One region of the Caldalkalibacillus salinus genome, then DNA from elsewhere that is predicted to be linked to it. Evidence: a T-box and tRNA genes for the amino acid it is inferred to sense, from the RefSeq annotation. Region 1 holds a T-box; the other holds one or more tRNA genes.
The links. The T-box of region 1 lies ahead of ileS (isoleucine--tRNA ligase). A T-box ahead of a tRNA ligase gene usually reads a tRNA of that ligase, here a tRNA-Ile.

Region 1 (6,850 bases):
CTTATAATTTATTATATCCATTCTTTTCTTACGTCAAACATTGTTGAAGATTAAATAAAGATGACATTTGTAGCGCAAAAAAAAAAGACTCTCTGCAAAATAAGCAGGGAGTCTTTCCTTGAATTAAGTGTAAAGGGGTCATCCATTCGTGATGTGTCATGTTTTGGACTGCAAGCCTTTAACTTGTATGATATCTTTTTTATTCTACTAAGTGTGCGTAATGTTCAGTAACCGTTTCAGCACAACGAGGACACAGGTCAGGATGATCGACATGCTCGTGTTGCCCTACCTCAGGGGTGACCACCCAACAGCGTTGACACTTCTCGCCTTCGGCTGGCTTAATCCAGACACTGACTGTATCTCCTTGTTGTGCATCCTCTGGGACTTGTTCAGTATCCTCATGTAACACAGCATGAGAAACGATGAACAGTTTTTCTAGATCTTCAAATTGTGCCAATAGGGCTTTGGTCTGTGCTGTTGGATATAAATGGACTTCGGCACTGAGAGAGCCACCGATCACTTTTTCCCTACGCGCGACTTCAAGCGCTTTAAGTACCTCTTGGCGAACAGTGATAAATTGATCCCATTTTTGCTCTAGGTCATCATCTTCAACGTGACTCACAGTATCTGGGATGTCCGTTAACTGTACACTCTTAGTTTCCGAACCTGGTACAAACTGCCATACTTCATCCGCCGTATGTGGGATGATCGGTGCCACCAATTTGACGATCAATTGTAATAGGTCGTACATCACCGTTTGTGTCGCTTTTCTAGCAACAGAATTGGGTGCGTCTGTGTACAACAAGTCCTTGGAGATATCTAGGTAGAGTGAGCTCAATTCGATCGTACAGAAATTGTGAACCGCTGAGTACACAGTATGGAACTGATACTCGTCATACGCCCCTCTTACTCTTGTGAGTAGGCGCTGCGCTTTAATAAGCATATAACGGTCGAGATCGGACATATCTTCCAAATTCACTCTGTCACGTGCTGGATCGAAATCAGCCAAGTTCCCTAAAAGGAAACGTAATGTGTTACGAATCTTCCGGTATACTTCCGCTATTTGCTTCAGAATGGCATCAGAGATGCGCACATCTGATTGATAATCCACAGAAGAAACCCATAATCTTAGAATGTCTGCTCCTAATTGATCGATCACCTTTTGAGGAACGATCACATTGCCAAGAGATTTGGACATCTTACGTCCTTCACCGTCAAGGGTGAAGCCGTGACTCAACACTGATTTGTATGGTGCGGCGCCACTTGTAGCGACTGCAGTTGTCAGTGAAGAGTTAAACCACCCACGGTACTGATCAGAGCCTTCTAGATATAGGTCAGCTGGCCATTGTAGTTCATCTCTTTCTTTGAGCACAGCTTCGTGAGAGGAACCGGAATCGAACCATACATCCATGGTATCCGTCTCTTTTCTAAAGTGTTCTCCTCCGCAACTCGGACACTTGAATCCTTCTGGCAAGAGTTCTTTCTCATCTTTATCATACCATGCGTTCGAGCCTTCTTCCCTAAATATAGCGGATATACGATCGATGGTATCATCATTCACAACTTCAGTGTGACAAGAAGCGCAGTAAAGAATCGGTATTGGAACACCCCATACCCGTTGACGAGAAATACACCAATCACCACGGTCTGCGACCATGTTATGGAGTCTTACTTCTCCCCAGGAAGGGGTCCAGTTGACCTCCTTAATCTCGTCTAAGATATCTTGGCGAATTTTATCGATAGAGGCAAACCATTGTTCTGTCGCACGAAAGATCACCGGCTGCTTACTACGCCAATCATGAGGATACGAGTGTGTGATGAACGATAGCTTGATAAGCGCGCCTTTATCCTTTAAGGATTCGGTTATCACTTTATTAGCTTTGTCATAGAATAAACCTTCAAAGCCAGGGGCTTCGTGCGTGAAGTGTCCTTTGTCATCAATCGGATTCAGGACGTCTAGCCCGTACTTTTGTCCCACGTAAAAATCATCTTCCCCGTGTCCAGGTGCCGTGTGAACACATCCCGTACCGGCGTCTAATGTCACATGCTCACCTAAGATCATTTGTGAAGTTCTATCATACAGAGGATGCTGCGTTGTGATATGCTCTAAGCTCTGCCCTTTTATCGTTTGGAGTACTTCATAGTTTTCCCACTCTAACTCTTGTTGCAATGTGTCTAATAACCCTTGAGCGACAAGGAGTTTTTCCCCTTCAACTCTAACAACGGCATATTCAAGGTCAGGATGAACACTAATTGCTAAGTTAGCTGGAATCGTCCATGGTGTTGTTGTCCAAATCACAACTGAGACATCTGAATCGAGAACGCCTTTACCATCTTGTACTTTGAATTTAACGTAAATAGAAGGTGAGCGCTTATCTTTATACTCAATCTCTGCTTCGGCAAGCGCTGTTTCAGACGAAGGGGACCAGTATACGGGCTTTAATCCTTTGTAGATGTACCCTTTCTTAGCCATATCGCCAAACACTCTCACTTGTCTCGCTTCGTACTCAGGCTTTAAGGTAATGTAAGGGTCTTCCCAATCCCCTCTTACACCTAAACGTTTGAACTGAGATTTTTGAGTTTCTACGAACTTTAGAGCATATTCAGCACAAAGGCGTCGAAACTCATTAATGCCGATTTTAGACCGGTCCACTTTTTCATTCTTAATGATGGCGTGTTCAATCGGGAGACCGTGTGTATCCCAACCAGGAACGTATGGGGCATCGTAGCCAGACATTGATTTATAACGTACAATCATGTCTTTTAAGATTTTGTTCAGTGCATGCCCTAAGTGTAAGTCACCATTGGCATACGGAGGGCCATCGTGCAGTATAAACTTAGGACGCCCTTTCGTTCGTTCTTGGACCTTCTCATATATTTTTTCTTCATCCCACCATTGTTGCATATCAGGCTCACGCTTAGGTAGGTTCCCACGCATAGGGAAATCTGTTTTGGTAATCTGCAGCGTTTGTTTGTACTCCACTGTCTCATCCTCCTATATTTGTATTTTAAAATGTAAACTGTGCGTATACTCAAGCTTTTTTGAGAATAAAAAAGTCCCTCATCCCAGATAGGGACGAGAGACTTCCCGCGGTACCACCCTAGTCAATAACACAGGTGCACATCGTTCACTGTGTTAAGGCCTTTCATTCGTAACGTGAATGATACGGGAAACACTTACTATTGTTCAGCGCTCCAACTCCAGGGTGATCTTCAGTCCTCCAGTTTTTACTAGGCTCACACCATCCCTAGCTCGCTTAAAAAACCATAGAGGTCTTACTATCCCATTCCTCGTTTTTGTTATATATCCCGTTAGCATTTAAACGGTGTTGCAAGTTTAGTATACGTGAGATTACAGTCAATCAGCACAGAGATCATATTTGATGTATATCGTCTATTATTAGGCAGTATAAAAAAAGTTAAACCTTTCGTCAAGCCTCATTATGCTTATCGAGCCACTTTGGGCTGTTGATTGGGTTCCGCATCATGTGTGTCATCAGTAATTCTATCCCACTCTTCACTCTGAAGCATTTCAAGCTGCGCTTCTAGAAGTGTGCGGAATCGTGCCCGATAAATAGAGGCTTGTTTCTTTAATTCTTCACCCTCCATTGAAATTTTTCTAGCCTTAGAGAGTGCTTCGTTAACGATACGATCCGCATTTTTTTCCGCTTCTTTAATAATCAACTGTGCCTCTTTTTTGGCATTTGATTTCACTTCATCCGCTGTTTCCTGGGCGACAATAATCGTTTTGCTCAGGCTTTCCTCAATGTTAGAGAAATGACCTAGTCTTTCTGTTGAATCTAACATCTTTTCTTCTAGTTCTTTTTTTTCACGAATGAGTATCTCAAACTCTTTGATAATTAAATCTAAGAATTCATTGACTTCATCCTCATCATACCCTCGAAACGAACGACTGAATTCTTTGTTGTGTATATCTAGTGGTGTTAATGACATGATGCGCACCTCCCGTTATTCATAACGTTTGCTAGAATCTATTCGACAACACCTGTGCATTTCCTTCTTAATACAGGATTTTTTTACGATTTGTTCTCTTTTCGACCTAATGACACTCGAATATTCCCCTTTTTTGTTTGTCCCTGTATGCTCGAAAATAAAAACCGACCAAAACCTTTGACGGAAAGGATGTCACCTTTCTGTAAAACCATGCCGGCTTGCTCTACAAGGCGCCAGTTCACTTTGACCTTTTTGCCTTTAATTAATGTTGTCACCTTTGAACGAGATAAGGGTAACAGCTCTGATAAAATGACATCTAAGCGTAAAGAGCTCACAGTACGATCAAATGATTGCCAAGGATCTGACGGCGGTACAAGCTCGTCTAGATGATGCGTTTGTAAGGTCACGTGATATCGGGAGACTTGATGGAAATGCCCTAATACGTAATCAGCTATATCCCCAGCCACGAGTAATTGTTTGTGTGAATCAGCGATGAGAATATCTCCAAACTTTTCTCTTTTTAAGCCAATACCGAGTAATGACCCGAGTACATCCCGGTGGGACACATTGACGTCCTGTTCAATAGAAAGAAGTGTCACTTGAAAATCTTCAGGTGACACCTCATCATACTCCGGGTATATTAACGCCCGTTTGCGCTCCGATTGTTCGTAACCCCCAAAGAACGATACGTTAATATCAGCTAATCGACCCACAACCGATTGAACGATAAACTGCTCTCGAGGGTCTAGGAAATTGGTTAGTCGACGTTGATATCTCTCTTGAACGATATCGGCCCAATCGGCCACCTTCTCAACGAAGGCGTGCTCCTCGGGCCGAAAATGGTCATAGAAGCTCATCATTAACCCCCGAAAATCATGTGCACGAGAGACTCTGCACCCATACGTGCAAAGCGTAATGCGATGAGTGCGACGATAGGAGAAATATCAATCATACCTAGTGGGGGAATAATCTTGCGAAACGGCGCCAGCACAGGTTCCACAAATTTTCCTAGAATTTCACCTAGCGCAGATTCTCGTAAGTTTGGAAGCCATGACATCAATATATATCCAAATACCATGAAGGTATATATGGTAAAAAACAGATCAACTAATTGTAATGCAACTGCGTACATGTCTACGTCACCTCATTCTTGAATGTAATTCACCCTCTGATTGTTCAGATATGTTCCCTTGTATATCAACATTGTCAGCTGTACAGAGGAAAATATTATGGCCGAGTTTATGTATATCTCCCCCTATAGCATACACTGTTCCGCTTAAAAAGTCGACCACCCTTTTCGCTTGGTCATGGGCTAGCTGATGTAGATTGACAATGATCATGCGACGTTGCCTAATATGATCAGCCAGCTCTTGTGTCTCATCGTATGAAAGGGGTTCGATTAATATGACCTTCATCTGTGATTTCACAGACTGTAACGGAACAATATTATTTGGGGGACTACTATTCTTTGTGGATTTTGGGGGCATCATCTCCTCTTCTTCGTCAGCCCAATCCTCATCCTCCATGGTTCTATGTTCGTGTTTTGCCTCATACGGGTCTCCACCTAAGCCTAGAAAATCCATCAGTTTATTCATCATTCCCACCGTCATCGACTCTCCTCATGATTTTAATTCGTTTCCGACTAAAGATGTTCCTAGCCTGATAAAGGTTGCACCTTCTTCAATCGCCACAACATAATCGTTAGACATGCCCATCGAAAGCTCATTCAAGGGGGCATGTGGATACTGTTTGGCTTTGAGTCTCTTTTGTAATGCCTTTAGTTGACGGAAGATCGGTCTCGTCTCCTCTGGATCCTCTACATAGAGGGCCATTGTCATTAAGCCGACCGCTTGTATGTGTGGTAAATGCTCTAAACGCTGAATAAAACTTTCTACCTCATCCAGATGTAGGCCATGTTTGGTTTCCTCTCCTGAAACATTCACTTGAATGAAACATGGGACAACGATATTTTTAGCACCTGCTCGTTTTTCTATTTCTTTTGCTAAAGATAGACGATCTAATGAATGTATCATCGACATTTTATCAATAATGTCTTTGACTTTATTAGATTGTAAGTGGCCGATAAAGTGCCACACACCGTGTTCATAAAGTTGGTTCCATTTTTGAACGGCTTGTTGCACTTTATTTTCTCCTATATGGACGATGCCAGCATCAAAGGCTTCCTGCATCCTTTCTATACTGACATACTTAGTGACGGCAATAATATTTACTTCATCTGGATCTCTGTTGACACGTTGACAAGCTGCTTGGACTTCTTGTTGTATGCGTGTAAGATTCTCTTTGACTGTCACGTTCTAGTTGCCTCCTCCTTTAATGCCATATAAGCTGTCATACGACCGGTTTGTCCGCCTTCCTTCCGGTGGGAGTAAAACAAGTCGGTATGACACCCTGTACACCATGTTGATACTTCTATATTTTCCGCTGGAATTCCTGCTTTTTTCAATGATTCGGCATTCACTTGTTTTAAATCCAGGAGGTACTTATCATTATTAAGGGGGGTGATGGCATATTGATCGCTGCTTTTATCTAATGTACGTATCTGATCGATCACTCTGCGATCAACTTCGTAACAGCACTGCCCTATAGAAGGGCCTATAACAGCAAAAACTTCCCTAGGTTGAATGTTAAAGTTTTGACGCCATTCTGAAACTAACTTAGCGCCAATATTGGCTACGGTTCCCTTCCACCCGGCATGCGCCACCCCTATCATCCTGTGGGAGGACGCAACAAAATATAAGGGCACACAGTCTGCATAAAAAGAGGCGATAAAAACGTTCGCTTGATCTGTATATAGACCATCGACTTGATCGATCGCGTCTGCCTGACTGAGTCTCCCTCGGCCTCTATCACTCAACTTTACATAATGTAGGCGATC
Region 2 (6,850 bases), on a different contig from region 1:
ATTGCTTCGCCTACTCTCGTCCTTTCTCACTCCAATGGAACGTCCTACAACCCCAACACGCTAGCGCGTTGGTTTGGGCTGTTCCCGTTTCGCTCGCCGCTACTCAGGGAATCGCTTTTGCTTTCTCTTCCTCAGGGTACTGAGATGTTTCAGTTCCCCTGGTCTGCCTTCTCATCTCCTATAGATTCAGAGATGGATACTACCCGATGAGGGGCAGTGGGTTTCCCCATTCGGAAATCCCCGGATCGATGCTTACTTACAGCTCCCCGAGGCATATCGGTGTTCGTCCCGTCCTTCTTCGGCTCCTAGCGCCAAGGCATTCACCGTGCGCCCTTCGTAGCTTAACCTACAAAGAGATCCTCGCACTCTCTATTGGGTATCTTGCGATACCCGGTGAAACTCTTCTTCAATGTTATCTAGTTTTCAAAGAACATAGTTTTGAGGTTATCAAAACCCTCTAAACTGAACAAAGTGTCAAATCGTGAACCGACGGCCCTTACTGGATAAAGCTATAGTCTGTAAAGACACCATATAAACGAGGTGATCCAGCCGCACCTTCCGATACGGCTACCTTGTTACGACTTCACCCCAATCCTCTGTCCCACCGTAGGCAGCTGGCTCCATAGGTTACCTCACCGACGTCGGGTGTTACAGACTCTCGTGGTGTGACGGGCGGTGTTTACAAGACCCGGGAACGTATGCACCGCGGCATGCTGAGCCGCGATTACTAGCAATTCCGACTTCATACAGGCGAGTTGCAGCCTACAATCCGAACTGAGAACAGCTTTTTGGGATTGGCTCCACCTCGCGGCTTCGCTACCCGTTGTACTGTCCATTGTAGCACGTGTGTAGCCCAGGACATAAGGGGCATGATGATTTGACGTCATCCCCACCTTCCTCCGGTTTGTCACCGGCAGTCACCTTAGAGTGCCCAACTGAATGCTGGCAACTAAGATTAAGGGTTGCGCTCGTTGCGGGACTTAACCCAACATCTCACGACACGAGCTGACGACAACCATGCACCACCTGTCACCGATGTCTCCGAAGAGAACCCTCTATCTCTAGAGGTAGCATCGGGATGTCAAGTCCTGGTAAGGTTCTTCGCGTTGCTTCGAATTAAACCACATGCTCCACTGCTTGTGCGGGTCCCCGTCAATTCCTTTGAGTTTCAGCCTTGCGGCCGTACTCCCCAGGCGGAGTGCTTATTGTGTTAACGTCGGCACTAAAGGTATCGAAACCTCTAACACCTAGCACTCATCGTTTACGGCGTGGACTACCAGGGTATCTAATCCTGTTTGATCCCCACGCTTTCGCGCCTCAGCGTCAGTTACAGGCCAGAAAGTCGCCTTCGCCACTGGTGTTCCTCCACATCTCTACGCATTTCACCGCTACACGTGGAATTCCACTTTCCTCTCCTGCACTCAAGTCCCCCAGTTTCCAATGACCCTCCACGGTTGAGCCGTGGGCTTTCACATCAGACTTAAGAGACCGCCTGCGCGCGCTTTACGCCCAATAATTCCGGACAACGCTTGCCCCCTACGTATTACCGCGGCTGCTGGCACGTAGTTAGCCGGGGCTTTCTCGTCAGGTACCGTCAAGGTACCGCCTTGTTCAAACGGTACTTGTTCTTCCCTAACAACAGAGTTTTACGATCCGAAAACCTTCATCACTCACGCGGCGTTGCTCGGTCAGGCTTTCGCCCATTGCCGAAGATTCCCTACTGCTGCCTCCCGTAGGAGTCTGGGCCGTGTCTCAGTCCCAGTGTGGCCGATCACCCTCTCAGGTCGGCTACGCATCGTTGCCTTGGTGAGCCTTTACCTCACCAACTAGCTAATGCGCCGCAGGCCCATCCGTAAGTGGTAGCCTAAGCCACCTTTCAGCTGGGGATCATGCGATCCCTAGCATCATCCGGTATTAGCCCCGGTTTCCCGGAGTTATCCCCGTCTTACGGGCAGGTTGCCTACGTGTTACTCACCCGTCCGCCGCTAGATCCACTGTCGTCCACCCGAAGGCTTCTGTCAGTTTCACTCGCTCGACTTGCATGTATTAGGCACGCCGCCAGCGTTCGTCCTGAGCCAGGATCAAACTCTCCAAATAAAATTTACGATTTGTAATCGCTTAGTTGCACTTGTGCTGATGATTCAATCAACGAAGGAATCGCTTCAAGTGCAATTAATTTGTTTCAACGGCTGATTTCTCAGCGTTGAGATCCTGTTTTGTCGGACCCATTGGTTTCCCTGCTTATGATTAACACATCTTCGTCACTCGAGCTGCGCTCAAAGGTGACTCCGAAGCGCTAATTATAAGCTGGATAAAGAATGGTATGCACGCTTGACATTGCTTTGTTCAGTTTTCAAGGTTCTGACGCCCATGGATGGACAAGCATCTGTGTTGTCACAGGACGTGATGGTGTTAGCAGATGTTCCTTTTAGTTATCAGCTAAAAATCGGTGTCGCAACAATGTGTTGCCTCATTAGCTGATATTTTGTGTTTCTTGTTGTTAAGACAACCGCGCTTTTCGCGGCGACAAAAACCATCATAACATAGCAGGTTGATGTGCGTCAACAACTTTTTTAAATTAAATTATGGTGGGCCTAAGTGGACTCGAACCACCGACCTCACGCTTATCAGGCGTGCGCTCTAACCAGCTGAGCTATAGGCCCACAATGGAGCGGGTGATGGGAATCGAACCCACGACATCAGCTTGGAAGGCTGAGGTTTTACCACTAAACTACACCCGCAAAAGCAAAGCAAGTTATAATATTGTATTTGGCGTTCTAAATAAAAGATAGCCTAAAAAATTAAAAACAAATATATGGTGCGGGTGAAGGGAGTCGAACCCCCACGCCCGAAGGCACTAGATCCTAAGTCTAGCGCGTCTGCCAGTTCCGCCACACCCGCATATATAAATGGTGAGCCATGAAGGATTCGAACCTTCGACCCTCTGATTAAAAGTCAGATGCTCTGCCAGCTGAGCTAATGGCTCACATAAATGGCTGGGCTAGCTGGATTCGAACCAGCGCATGACGGAGTCAAAGTCCGTTGCCTTACCACTTGGCTATAGCCCATCAAAAAAGTCATGGGGCGACTAGTGGGAATCGAACCCACGAGTGTCGGAGCCACAATCCGATGCGTTAACCACTTCGCCATAGCCGCCATAATGGTGGAGGGGGAGAGATTCGAACTCCCGAACCCAGAGGGAGCGGATTTACAGTCCGCCGCGTTTAGCCACTTCGCTACCCCTCCAAATAAATAAACTTGTCAAAACACTTCATGATATTAACACGGATTGACGGTGTTGTCAAAAAGTAAATATTTATGTTGTATTCGTTGAAGCGACAATGAATAATATAACATCCTCTGAAAGAAAAATCAAGGGTAAATAAAAAGAAACTTCAGCCCTTGCTAAAGTTTCTTTTAACCAAGATTTCTTACGTTTTTTCTGAGTCTTAAAGTTACTTATCCTTATCACTCACATTGAGTATATCAGGCCTCTCCCTCTTAAGTGGGACTGGAGATCTGAATAGTACTTGTAACATTGCTTTTCCATTAAAAGGGATGAACGGCCAAAGATACGGTGCATTGAGCGTTTTTGTTGAGGTCAGGGTGATCAACCAAAATAGGATTGAAACCACAAGGCCCCATATTCCGAAAAATGCACCTGCCAGTAAAAAGAATATCCTGAATAACCGATTCGCTAAACTGAGCTCATAACTCGGTGTGGCAAAAGTACTCGTAGCCGCTATCGCTACATACAGTATGACTTCATAAGAGAATAATCCCACTTCAATGGCGACTTCACCGATCAGTATTGCTGCCACTAGCCCCAACGCTGTGGCCAATGCATTAGGCGTGTGTATGGCAGCCATCCGTAATACTTCAAGCCCCACCTCAGCTATGAGAAACTGCCAGATAAGTGATACGTGTCCGACTTTTTCTGGTCCGATGAACTGCCATCGTTCAACTAGGAGTTCAGTATTCGTGGCATATATGTACCATAATGGAAGAAGAAATAAAGATGCCAGTACCGCTGCGAATCGAACCCATCTTAGGAATGCACCGACGAGTGGTTTCTGCCGATACTCTTCAGCATGCTCTAAATGCTGCCAGAACGTCGTAGGGCATATCATCACACCGGGTGTACCATCAACCACGATCAGTACGTGTCCTTCAAGAAGATGTGTACTAGCCGTATCTGGCCTCTCAGTATACCTTACAACTGGGTAGGGGTTAAGATGCCGACCAAATATATACTCTTCGATCGTCTTCTCCCCCATCGATAAGCCATCAGGTTCTATGTTCTGTAGACCTTTTTTTATTCTTTTGACTAATTCCTTGTCTACAATGCTATCAACATACGAAACGACAATATCGGTCTTGGACCGTCTCCCCACTTGCAAATAATCCATAACTAAGGAGCGATCACGTATTCTTCTACGTATAAGTGCTGTATTAAAGACTAACGTTTCAACAAAACCGTCTCTAGGTCCACGAACAACCCGCTCAGTATCTGGCTCATCTGGGGAGCGTACAGGATAAGTTCTGACATCTAATAAAATAGCCGTATCTGTATCTTCAATGATAAAAGCGGCTTGCCCTGATAACACCTGCTTAATAACATTCTCTATGTCTTGTGTTGTTTCCACTTCTATGTAAGGAATTTTCTTTTGCATCAAAACGTCTATAGGGTCATGTCTTAAATCCCTAGGTTCTAGACGACCAAGATCACGCATGATCTGTAACATCACATCATCTTTGGTAAAACCATCAACGAAGAATAAACCAAACTTACGGTCGGCATAAACGAGCTTATGATGAATCACATCAAAGCTATCGTCTACACGCAAGGCTTTCTGTAAGTACGCTATATTTTCTTCGAAGCTCTTAGACACCGGGCGTTTCGTTGCCATCACAAAACAACTCCTTCCATACTTCCCTTAGTATGCAAGGAGTTGTTTTAAATCATGCAACATCACAAAAAATGCTGTACTATAGCAGTTATTTTTAGAATTTATTCCTCTTCTTTTACTCCAAAGTAAGATTCTAAGATTTCTCTGGCTATAATTCGAGCATGAGGACTTCGTTCACCGCCAGACCACGTTTCTTGAGACTTAGGCACGACACTGGCGAAAGCAATCTGAGGGTTATCAGCTGGTGCATAACCCACAAACAATGTATTGTTGAGGTCACGATCTTCTGTTTGGGCTGTCCCCGTTTTACCGGCCACCTTCACTTTAAAGTCGGCAAAATCTGACGCTGTACCACCAGGTTCCGTCACCATTTCCATGCCTTGCTGCATCATTTCAATGTGTTCATCACTCATATCGATCCGATTTAATACTTTTGGTTCACGACGTGTGACGACTTGGCCGAGTTCATCTTCGGAAGTGGCCTCTCGACGTATCTCTTTGACCAAATACGGTTGCATGCGATACCCACCATTAGCTATGGTCGAAACATACTGTGCTAATTGTAAAGGGGTATAGTTATGATACTGTCCGATCATGTAGTCTACTAATAAGCCTGGAAGCTCTCGACTACTCTTATAACCGTCAAATTCTACGCCATTAGGCAAGTCAATCCCCGTCTCGACGCCCAAGCCGAATTGTGAAAAGTAATTATAGGCCGTATCAAAGGCTTGGCTTAAGCCCACCTCGTTGATAAGTCTTAGTCCAATTCTGAACATATAGACATTGGATGATTGCTGAATGGCTTGATAGGCATTGACCGGGCCTAAGTTTTTCCATGAACTTTTTCTAATATTTCCTATTGTTATTTCTGTATCGTTGATACGTTCAGTTTCAGTCACAAGCCCCTCATGTAATCCCATCAACGTTGTCGCCATTTTGACAGTTGAACCTGATGCGAAAGACGTTCTCCCCGCACCGACTGTGCGAACGTCGTTAGACATGCCTAATATTTCGCCTGTATGAGGGTCCATGGCCACGAAAAAAGCGTCATTGACATTATCAAAGTCTTCTTTTAGTTTCTGTATACTCTCTTCGATGGCTTGTTGTAACTCTAAGTCGATGGTAAGTACAAGGTCATTTCCTCTCTGGCCTGGTGTGAGCTCAGGTTCTCCTAAAGGACGCTGCTGACGGTCAACAGGGATCTCAATGGTGCCTTCCGTCCCTCTTAGCTGTTCTTCATAATGCTCCTCGAGGTAACTTCGACCGACCTTCTCGTTCATCCGATACCCTCTAGAGGCGTAGTACCCCCAATCTTCTGCAGAAATGTTCCCTACACTTCCTAAGAAGCTTTTGAACAGGTTATCGTAGCGATATTCTCGTTCAGGGTCAACAATGACGTCAATGCCTGGTAAGCTTTCAAGGTTTTCTTGAATTTGAGATACTTCTTTGAATGTGAGTCCTCTTTTTATGGTATGACTTAGACCCTCATTTCTAGCTAACCTCGCTTTGATATCTTCAGGTTCCATATCAATATGCTGCGCCAAGTTTTGAGCGAGTACTTCGATTTCAAGGTTATTGATATTGAAGGTTTCTGTATAGGTTAAAGTGTACACGGGGGTATTATAAACAAGTACCTCTCCGTTACGGTCCAGCATCCATCCTCGTGGTGCCTCAACAGAAATACGTTGGGCATTTTGCCTTTCCGTCATTTCTCGATACTCTTCCCCATGTACGATTTGCAGGAAACCTAATCTAAAAACTAAGGCTGAAAAGAGAACAAAAGTCACTAAAAATAATATATTTAATCTAAATGATAACGATTTGGGTGTTTTTTTCTGCTGCAAGACAACCACCTCTTAGTCATAATTTCCTCGAACGAGATATACGAGATATCCTGTCATAGGATACTTTCTCGTTCTTAAGTTTCATTCTCTTCAAGC

Region 2: it encodes a tRNA-Ile, which carries the amino acid that the T-box ahead of ileS (isoleucine--tRNA ligase) is inferred to sense. The anticodon was not compared.

The regions. Positions count from the first base shown of each region.
Region 1 is NZ_JAERVL010000001.1:264,756-271,605, reverse strand. Features, by position in the region: gene ileS (isoleucine--tRNA ligase) at 200-2,983, opposite strand; T-box leader at 3,070-3,301, opposite strand; gene JKM87_RS01255 (DivIVA domain-containing protein) at 3,448-3,954, opposite strand; gene JKM87_RS01250 (YlmH family RNA-binding protein) at 4,038-4,811, opposite strand; gene JKM87_RS01245 (YggT family protein) at 4,814-5,086, opposite strand; gene JKM87_RS01240 (cell division protein SepF) at 5,094-5,564, opposite strand; gene JKM87_RS01235 (YggS family pyridoxal phosphate-dependent enzyme) at 5,574-6,266, opposite strand; gene pgeF (peptidoglycan editing factor PgeF) at 6,263-6,850, opposite strand, start outside.
Region 2 is NZ_JAERVL010000025.1:89,245-96,094, forward strand. Features, by position in the region: rRNA gene JKM87_RS14475 (23S ribosomal RNA) at 1-347, opposite strand, end outside; rRNA gene JKM87_RS14480 (16S ribosomal RNA) at 534-2,097, opposite strand; tRNA gene JKM87_RS14485 (tRNA-Ile) at 2,587-2,663, opposite strand; tRNA gene JKM87_RS14490 (tRNA-Gly) at 2,668-2,741, opposite strand; tRNA gene JKM87_RS14495 (tRNA-Leu) at 2,817-2,901, opposite strand; tRNA gene JKM87_RS14500 (tRNA-Lys) at 2,911-2,986, opposite strand; tRNA gene JKM87_RS14505 (tRNA-Gln) at 2,994-3,068, opposite strand; tRNA gene JKM87_RS14510 (tRNA-His) at 3,081-3,156, opposite strand; tRNA gene JKM87_RS14515 (tRNA-Tyr) at 3,162-3,246, opposite strand; gene JKM87_RS14520 (spore germination protein) at 3,456-4,910, opposite strand; gene JKM87_RS14525 (peptidoglycan D,D-transpeptidase FtsI family protein) at 5,012-6,754, opposite strand; gene JKM87_RS14530 (potassium channel family protein) at 6,829-6,850, opposite strand, start outside.